DNA from 4 places in the Marinomonas posidonica IVIA-Po-181 genome. Region 2 is predicted to be linked to each of the others. Evidence: predicted binding sites of a transcription regulator. Region 2 holds the regulator's gene; each other region holds the start of a gene.
What was found. The regulator sigma-54, encoded in region 2, starts transcription at its own class of promoters, with help from an activator protein. The targets are predictions, from matches to a motif close to TGGCACNNNNNTTGCTNT.
Positions count from the first base shown of each region.

Region 1 (2,205 bases), 620 kb from region 2:
AAGAATAGAGATGTTCTTGGCTAGAATGTCTTCTAGAGAAAGGTCATAAAGGTTGATGTTCATCGGCTCACCTGGATCAAGCTCGCGCTCAATGCCATCCAGACCTGCTGCAATTAAAGCGGCATGAACAAGATAAGGATTACAACCAGAATCCGGTAAGCGAAACTCCAAACGACCATATGGCACACGAACCAATGCCGAACGGTTATTGTCGCCGTAGCATACATAGGCTGGTGCCCAAGTCGCGCCGGAGCTGTTCCCGCCAACCACTAAGCGCTTGTAGGAATTCACTGTCGGCGCCGCAAAAGCACAAATCGCTTTAGCGTGTGCCAAAATCCCAGCTGTAAAGTGATATGCCAATTTTGAAAGGCCCATGCCATTTTTATCACTATCATCATTGAATAAGTTTTTACCTGATTCATCTGTGATGGATAAATGGAAATGCATGCCATTACCAGTTTTATCAGGCGCTGGTTTCGGCATGAAAGAACAAATCATCCCCATGTCATTTGCAATTTCACCAGCGGCCATACGAACAAAGGTAAAGCGATCTGCGGATTCAAGGGCATCGCCATAGGTATAGTTAATTTCGAACTGACCATTCGCATCTTCGTGATCAATTTGGTAGACATCAAAATCGACCGCTTGCAATGACTCAACCAAACGCTCTAGGAACTCTCGAGAACGAGACAGCCCTTTATAGTCATAACAAGGCTTAGCAAGCGTATCGGAGTCATCCACTGGAAGTAGCTCGCCATACTCGCCTTTTTTGAACAAATAAAATTCCGGCTCAAGACCCGTGTTTAATGTCCAACCTTTCGCTTCTAAGCGTTTGATTTGATTTTTTAACACCACACGAGAACAGTATGGATGAGGTTCATCATTCACATAACCATCACAAGCCAATCTTGCGTAACCTGGCTGCCAAGGGACAATGCTTAAGGTCGACAGATCACCACGAGCCAAAAAGTCAGGTCCATGAGGCTCCATTGCTAAACCACTCACAGCGAAACCAGCAAAACCAGCCCCCTTTTCCACCACATCAAAAATATTTTTGGCGGGCACAGATTTGGTTTTTGCAACGCCATGAATATCCACAAACTGCGCTAAAACATATTTGATGTGATGTTCGTTAAGAAAGCCTTCTACTGCATCAGATTGCATTGCTGATCTCCTTACTCATAGTGAACTTAATGAATATTCCAATCGATCAGGGTTAAAAATGAGAAAGGCATCAAGCATTGTTGCTAACAGTATGAGTGACTGCCCTAGATACCCTTTCCTAAATTCAAACTCATCGACTATGATAGAAATAAAATATTCCTTAAGGGAAAATTTATTTCCCAATAGGAAAGCAACAAGTTTGCCAAAAATTGATTTTTAGGAATTTTTTTTTCCTAATAGTGTAAGATTTTGATTTTTATGATCTAAAATCATCCTGTTAAAATGATATCCATGAAATGCAGGTAGGAAATTCAAGGGCAATGAAGAAAAACGCACCATCCAGGCACGCAATCGCTCTAAATGAGGGCGAAATAGTGATTACAAGAGACTCATCGCCTAAATTAAAGCTTGAGGAATACATTGCGATGCACGTAAGACGTCGACGTGTCGCCCAAGATTTAAAAATCACGGACGTCGCACGCATCGCAAAATTAAGCCAAGGCATGGTCAGTAAAATCGAAAATGCCCAAGTTTCCACAAGCCTTGATACCCTTAGCCGTCTTTGCGACGCCATTGGTTTATCCATTTCACAATTATTTGCCGACTATGATCGACCTGAAGGTGGCGCTCTTCTCACCAAATCCGGCCAAGGCATGGAAGTGGTTCGCAGAGGAACCGAAAAAGGCCATACCTATCAGCTGCTCAGTTACAGTCGCGGCAAAAAGCAACTCTATGAACCTTTCTTAATTACCATGGATGATGCCAGTGAAGTGTTTCCTACCTTCTCGCACCCAGGACAAGAATTCATTTACCTGCTGGAAGGTCAAATACTCTACCGTCACGGCAACCACCTATATAACATGCAAGCTGGCGACTCTTTATCATTTGATGCAGAAGTCCCCCATGGCCCAGAGGTACTGGAACAAGTCCCAATCAAACTCTTGTCCTTTATCATGCATGACAATAAAAATGAGTAATCTGCCTGCTCTACAATGTGCAGCCCTTTAGAAGCTCTTTTCAAACACAAAAGCCCCGCCTATA
Region 1 covers NC_015559.1:2,772,535-2,774,739, forward strand. Annotated here, with positions in the region: gene glnT (type III glutamate--ammonia ligase) at 1-1,164, opposite strand, end outside; gene MAR181_RS12790 (helix-turn-helix domain-containing protein) at 1,539-2,141, shown strand.
Region 1: a site for sigma-54 is predicted at 1,352-1,369, ahead of glnT (type III glutamate--ammonia ligase). Genes of this name have one in related genera too.

Region 2 (2,205 bases):
TATGAATCCTAAGTTCATCTTATTAGATGAACCTTTTGCTGGTGTCGATCCTATTTCTGTGGGTGATATCAAACTCATTATTAAACATTTACAGGACAGCGGCATTGGCGTTTTAATTACCGATCACAATGTTCGAGAAACCTTGGACATTTGCGATAAAGCCTATATCGTAGGCAACGGTTATATCATTGCCTCTGGTGAAGCCAGCGACATTATCAATAACGAACAAGTGAAAAAAGTCTATTTAGGCGACGACTTCCGCCTGTAACCCCTTATCATTGTTGTAGAAAGGGAGTAGTATGCATAACTCGTTCCAATTTAATAAAACAGACAGAGTTGCTCCATGAAGCAGTCTTTACAGCTAAAGCTCGGTCAACAATTAACCATGACCCCACAACTGCAGCAAGCCATTCGCTTGCTGCAGCTTTCGACGCTGGATTTAAAGCAGGAAATTCACGAATTTCTTGAATCTAATCCATTACTCGAGCTAGACGATGACGAAACCACATCGCCTGAACTTCCCACTAGCATTGAAGCAAAAACGGACACCGAAACCAATAAGGACAACAATCTCAATGATAATGAATCAGGCGAAGAAGCACGTTTAGAATCCGAGTGGACAGAAAGCATCCCTGAAGAACTCTCCATTGATAGTAATTGGGATGACACTTATCAAAGTTCTGCGGCGGTCAGTGATTCCAATAGTTTTGACAATGAAATGGACTTCGAAAGCCGCAACGCCCCGGCTGAAAGCATTCAAGACCATTTGATCTGGCAATTGAACCTCACTCACATGTCCGATCGAGACCTGGAAATTGCTTACGCTATTGTGGATTGTGTTCAACCCGATGGGTATTTAAGCACCACGCTAGAAGACATTTTAGAATCTTTAAGCTTGGACCTTGAAGAGCTCGAGCTAGATGAGATTCACGCCGTACAACACAGATTACAAAGGTTTGATCCTATTGGCGTATGCTCAACCGACCTACGCGATTGCCTACTGGTTCAATTTGAAGCGTTTCAGGATCACCCTCTTTATAAAAGCACACAAAATCTGATTAGCCATTATCTACCTCTTTTAGGCAGCCGAGACTTTGTCCAACTAAGTCGCAAAACCAAGCTAAAAGACGAAGCGTTAAAAGAAGTCATTCATCTAATCCAACAACTTAACCCTCGACCTGGCTCCGCCATCGATGAAGACGATACGGATTATGTGATTCCTGATGTTTCAGTCAAAAAACGCAACGGCACCTGGCAGGTTGAGTTAAATAACGACGCTTTACCACCTATTAAAATCAATGAAACCTACTCTGCCATGGCAAATACCGCGTCAACGGCAGAAGATGTCAGCTATATTAAAAACTCTCTACAAGAAGCCAAATGGTTCATGAAGAGTTTACAAAGCCGTAATGAAACACTGTTAAAAGTCGCTAGCTGCATTGTCAGTCGACAAATTGATTTCTTTGAATTAGGTGAAGAAGCCATGAAACCCATGGTTCTTCATGATGTTGCGGAAGAAGTTGGGATGCACGAATCAACGATCTCACGTGTCACCACGCAAAAATATATGCACACACCAAAAGGCATTTTTGAGCTGAAATTCTTCTTCTCCAGCCATGTAAACACCGCTTCTGGTGGCGAATGTTCTTCCACCGCGATTCGAGCTATGATTAAAAAGTTGGTCGCCGATGAACCTGCTAAAAAACCGTTAAGCGATAACAAATTGGCCACCATTTTAGCCGATCAAGGCATTCAAGTTGCACGACGAACCGTTGCAAAATATCGAGAGGCGATGAACATCCCTCCTTCAAATGAACGTAAAAGATTGATTTAACAGGTATAAAGTTATCATGCCATTAAACTCACTAGTAAAAGCCGAACTCGTACTTGCCAAACAAGACATTGTCAGCAAAAAGCGCGTTCTAGAAAGCTTAGCCGAGATCACCTCCAATCGCTTGCACTGCGACAATGAAGCTGTGTATGACGCGTTATTAGGCCGTGAAAAATTAGGCAGTACAGGCATTGGTAATGGCATTGCCATTCCTCATTGTCGCTTGGAATCCGCCAATCATACTGCGATCGTGGTGATGTCGTTACAAACACCTATCGACTTTGATTCAATTGATAAACAGCCTGTGGATTTGATTTTTGCCCTCATCGTACCTCCGAATGAATGCGATCATCATTTATCTACCTTGGCACAAA
Region 2 covers NC_015559.1:2,150,268-2,152,472, forward strand. Annotated here, with positions in the region: gene lptB (LPS export ABC transporter ATP-binding protein) at 1-268, shown strand, start outside; gene MAR181_RS10100 (RNA polymerase factor sigma-54) at 344-1,834, shown strand; gene ptsN (PTS IIA-like nitrogen regulatory protein PtsN) at 1,851-2,205, shown strand, end outside.

Region 3 (2,205 bases), 810 kb from region 2:
ATTGTCCGCTTACGACTTTGCTATTTTTGGTGGATTGGATGGCACAGTTGAAAATATTAGTGCGGACACCATTCTTGATGAAGAAGGGAACAGTTTTTATCTAGTGCGAGTGAGGACAGACAAGAACTTTTTGGGTACTAAGGAAGCGCCTTTGCCAATTATTCCCGGTATGCAATCCAGTGTGGACATTATTACTGGGAAAAAGACCTTATTGGATTATTTATTGAAGCCGATTCTGAAAGCCAAGCAGAATGCACTTCGTGAGAGATGATTACAAAAAAATTAGTTTTCATCTTATTGTGATAACAAATGTTAACAACCATATTTTATAAGCTAGATACAATGTCTGCGATGTAACAAACTTAACGAGATTGATTTTGAAGATTTTGTGTTGGAATACAGACGATGCTGTTTGGGCGCATTGGCTAAAAATTGTCCCAGCCATTGCTGAGCTTGTCCGTGTTGACAGCTTAGAGGCGTCACGTCGTGCGCTGATTGAGTCCCAACAAACATTTCAATACTGCTTTGTGTACTTAGCAGATGAGACATTTTCAAGCCAAGTGGAAGAGGTCGTCGCCTTAAAGTCTGAGTTTTTAGATCATAATATGGTGGTGTTTCCAAACCAAGCTAGTCAGCAAGCTGCATTACGTCTTTTCTCCATTGGTGTTAATGGTCAATGTGCTCCTTACATTGGGGAAGAGCAATTGTCTTTGGTGTTGTCGGTTATCGATTCGGGCGAAATCTGGGGTGGTAAAGCCTTTATTCAGCAATTAATTAGTCAATCAGCGGAACAAATCAATCAACCTTCTGTGCAAATGGATGGTTTGTCTGAGCGCGAAATGGACGTGGCGCGTTATATCGCAGAAGGGCTTTCGAATAAACAGGTGGCAACTCAAATGGCCATCACCGAAAGGACAGTGAAAGCCCACCTTACGTCTATTTTCAAAAAAACAGAGACTCGTGATCGTCTTGCTTTAGCATTAAAAGCAAAAAGTCATTTTTTAGTGCAGTGATACTTTCCAAATGAAAAGGTGCACCGGTTTTGCGCCTTTTTTTAACGTTTTTCCCTTCTTACTGTGTTGTATTCCACATAATGTCGCTCTTTTTGCGTTTGGTTATGCTCCGACATGAATACTTATCTTATCTGTTAAGCCATATATCAGCCTTATTTCAGTTAGATTTTTTTGTTTATGTACCTTAGTGGCGCATATATTGCTTCATACATTGAAATTCAGCTTGTATAGGTAGAGAGTGCACCATGTCTGCGCCCCCAAAGAATGAATTAACCGTAATGTTGGTTGATAATGAACCTGCCCGAGCGGCGATTGTTGAACAAGCTATGTTAGATAGTGGCTATCGTGTTATTCGTCGCCTAGAAAATGCGCTGAATTTAAGCCAAGCGGTAATGGAATGTCAGCCTGATATGGTGATCATTGATATTGAATCCCCTGATCGAGATATGTTGGAGAATATGTCTCGTCTCACACAAGATAACCCAAGACCCATTGTGATGTTTGCTGAAGAAGACGACTCAAGACATGTTGAAGCAGCGATTCGTGCAGGGGTTAGTGCTTATGTTGTCGACGGAGTAAACAGCGGCAGTGTAAAGGCGATTTTACAAGTTGCAATCGCGCGTTTTAGGGAGTTTCATGCACTGCGATCAGAACTTGAAACAGTAAAAACTCAGTTGGAAGATCGTAAGCTAATTGATAAAGCAAAAGGGTTGATTATGAAGCATCAACAGTGTGATGAGCCCGCGGCTTATCAGGCCCTCAGAAAATTAGCGATGGATCGCAGTCAGAGAATGACAGAAGTGGCTCGTAATATCATTTCAGTGATGGAAATTATGGAGGCTTCTAAATGACTTCAACGGTAAATAATTCTTTAGAATCCCAACAAGCGGTGCGTATCGGCTTTATTCCCTTAATTGATTGTGCGCCTTTTGTTATAGCAAAAGAGAAAGGTTTTTTTGCCGACGAAGGGGTTGCTGTTGCGTTATCAAAAGAAGCTTCTTGGGCCAGTATTCGCGATAAAGTAACGTTTAATATTTTGCAGGGTGCACATATGTTGGCATCCATGCCAATTGCCGCCAGTCTTGGTGTAGGGACATTAAAAACTGCCATGCAAACCAGTTTTACTGTGAGTCACAATGGTAACGGTATAACGGTCGGCAATGCTTTGTATGAACAGCTGACGAAATGGGTG
Region 3 covers NC_015559.1:1,342,612-1,344,816, forward strand. Annotated here, with positions in the region: gene MAR181_RS06305 (HlyD family type I secretion periplasmic adaptor subunit) at 1-271, shown strand, start outside; gene MAR181_RS18460 (response regulator transcription factor) at 378-1,013, shown strand; gene MAR181_RS06315 (ANTAR domain-containing response regulator) at 1,259-1,864, shown strand; gene MAR181_RS06320 (CmpA/NrtA family ABC transporter substrate-binding protein) at 1,861-2,205, shown strand, end outside.
Region 3: a site for sigma-54 is predicted at 1,202-1,219, ahead of MAR181_RS06315 (ANTAR domain-containing response regulator). Genes of this name have one in related genera too.

Region 4 (2,205 bases), 1.6 Mb from region 2:
ACAGAACCACCGTTGAAACCGAACCAACCCATCCAAAGGATGAATGTACCTAGTGTCGCTAGAGGTAGGTTAGCACCAGGAATGGCACGTACTTCACCGTTAGGACCGTATTTGCCTTTACGAGCACCTAGTACAAGGACACCAGCAAGGGCTGCTGCTGCACCCGCCATGTGAACGATACCAGAACCAGCAAAGTCAGAGAAACCTAAGTCACCTAGGTTGAACATACCGAATACATCGTTGCCGCCCCAAGTCCAAGAACCTTCCATTGGGTAGATGAACGCTGTCATTACCACCGCGAAGATTAGGAAAGACCATAGTTTCATACGCTCAGCAACTGCACCCGAAACGATAGACATAGCCGTTGCTACGAATACCACTTGGAAGAAGAAGTCAGAAGCGCCAGAGTAGATAGAACCGCCTTCAAAACCGCCATCACGGCCAGCAAAGTCAGTTAGAGTAGAAGCAACGTCTACATCTTGAATACCCGTTAGGAACCAAGTACCGCCGTACATGATTGAGTAACCACAAACTAGGTACATGATACAAGAGATCGCAAATAGCGCGACGTTCTTTGTTAGGATTTCAGTGGTGTTTTTAGCTCGTACTAAACCCGCTTCCAACATGGCAAATCCAGCTGCCATCCACATAACCAGTGCACCACACACCAAGAAGTAGAAGGTGTCCATGGCATATTGTAAGTGAAAAATTTGATCTTGCATGTTTCGCCCCCCTAAAGGCTAAAATATTCGAACCGTATTAAACGGCTTCTACGCCAGTTTCGCCGGTACGAATACGAACCGCTTGCTCAAGGTTAACGATAAAGATTTTACCGTCGCCGATTTTGCCAGTATTTGCAGCACCACTAATGGCTTCAACCACTTGGTCTGTCATATCGTCTGCAATGGCTAGCTCGATTTTTACCTTAGGTAGAAAGTCCACAACGTATTCCGCGCCGCGGTATAGTTCTGTGTGGCCTTTTTGACGTCCGAACCCTTTCACTTCTGTTACTGTGATGCCTTGAACACCGATTTCAGAAAGCGCTTCTCGAACATCATCGAGTTTAAATGGCTTGATGATGGCAGTAATAAGCTTCATACCCACTGTCTCCTTTAAAAGTCAGTTTTATTGTCGTATCGCAGGTAGATGTCTATATTCAATATGCGTGCCATCTCTTCAACAGTCCAAGCGGCAAGGGCTTTGTAAGGATTTTGTCGGCTTATTGAAATTAAAAAGGGCATGAAATGAATTGATTTAGTGCAGCATATTGGGGTGCACTAAACGTGTACTGCCTCAAATTGGTGCGAAAAATCATCCATAAAATGACATTATCACTTTTTGTCACTCTATCTACTTGCTCCCAATAAAGAAATAGAGGTTAGCGGGATCAACTAGCTGGGGGTGTATAATTCCTTTGAATGATAACTAAATGGTCAAAATCAATTTGTCATCGCACAAAAAGAAGGCGTGAATGAATTCATCACTGAGCTTGTTTGTACCTTTACTCGACCACTATACTAAGCAAATTATCGGTATTTAATTAACCAAGCCCTATTGGGGAGCAATGAGAGTAAAATGATTGATCAATTTATTAAACAATTAGGCACTGGTTTGGAGCAGGCAGTGGAAACCTTAGGTAAGTTGCCGAAAGAAGAAATTCAAGCCCAATTGCATCAAGTGGCGCAAACCACCTTAAGTAAAATGGACTTAGTGACCCGTGAAGAGTTTGAAGTACAGGCAGCGATGTTGGCCAAATACCGAGAGAAACTAACGGCTTTGGAAACGCGTTTGGCGGAATTGGAAAAAGATCAATAAGCTTACTTCCAGCCTTGTTGCCACCGTTCCGTTGAGCAAAGGGATTGCCAAGGTAATCTATATTGTTGGTGATTGATAACGGCCTCCAATACACATTCGATTACCTTGTCGTCTTCATCATGGATGAGTTTTGTCACAATAAAGTGCTTTTCTCTTTGTTGTGGTGAATTGGATGTCCATTTAGACAGTAATAATTTATTCGGGTTAATTTGATGCTTTGGCATGTTTCACCTTGTTAATCCGTTATTGTTAACTTGTTGTTCTAAAAGTAAGAACCACCTATTAGATATACGTGAAAAACGCTGAGTTAGATGACTTAGCGAGAACATTATCAAACGATCAAGGAGTGATCATGAGTTTAGCGACTATCTACAGTCGCGCCCGTGTTGG
Region 4 covers NC_015559.1:583,772-585,976, forward strand. Annotated here, with positions in the region: gene MAR181_RS02635 (ammonium transporter) at 1-722, opposite strand, end outside; gene glnK (P-II family nitrogen regulator) at 760-1,098, opposite strand; gene MAR181_RS02645 (accessory factor UbiK family protein) at 1,576-1,815, shown strand; gene MAR181_RS02650 (TIGR02450 family Trp-rich protein) at 1,818-2,039, opposite strand; gene MAR181_RS02655 (YifB family Mg chelatase-like AAA ATPase) at 2,168-2,205, shown strand, end outside.
Region 4: a site for sigma-54 is predicted at 1,154-1,171, ahead of glnK (P-II family nitrogen regulator). Genes of this name have one in related genera too.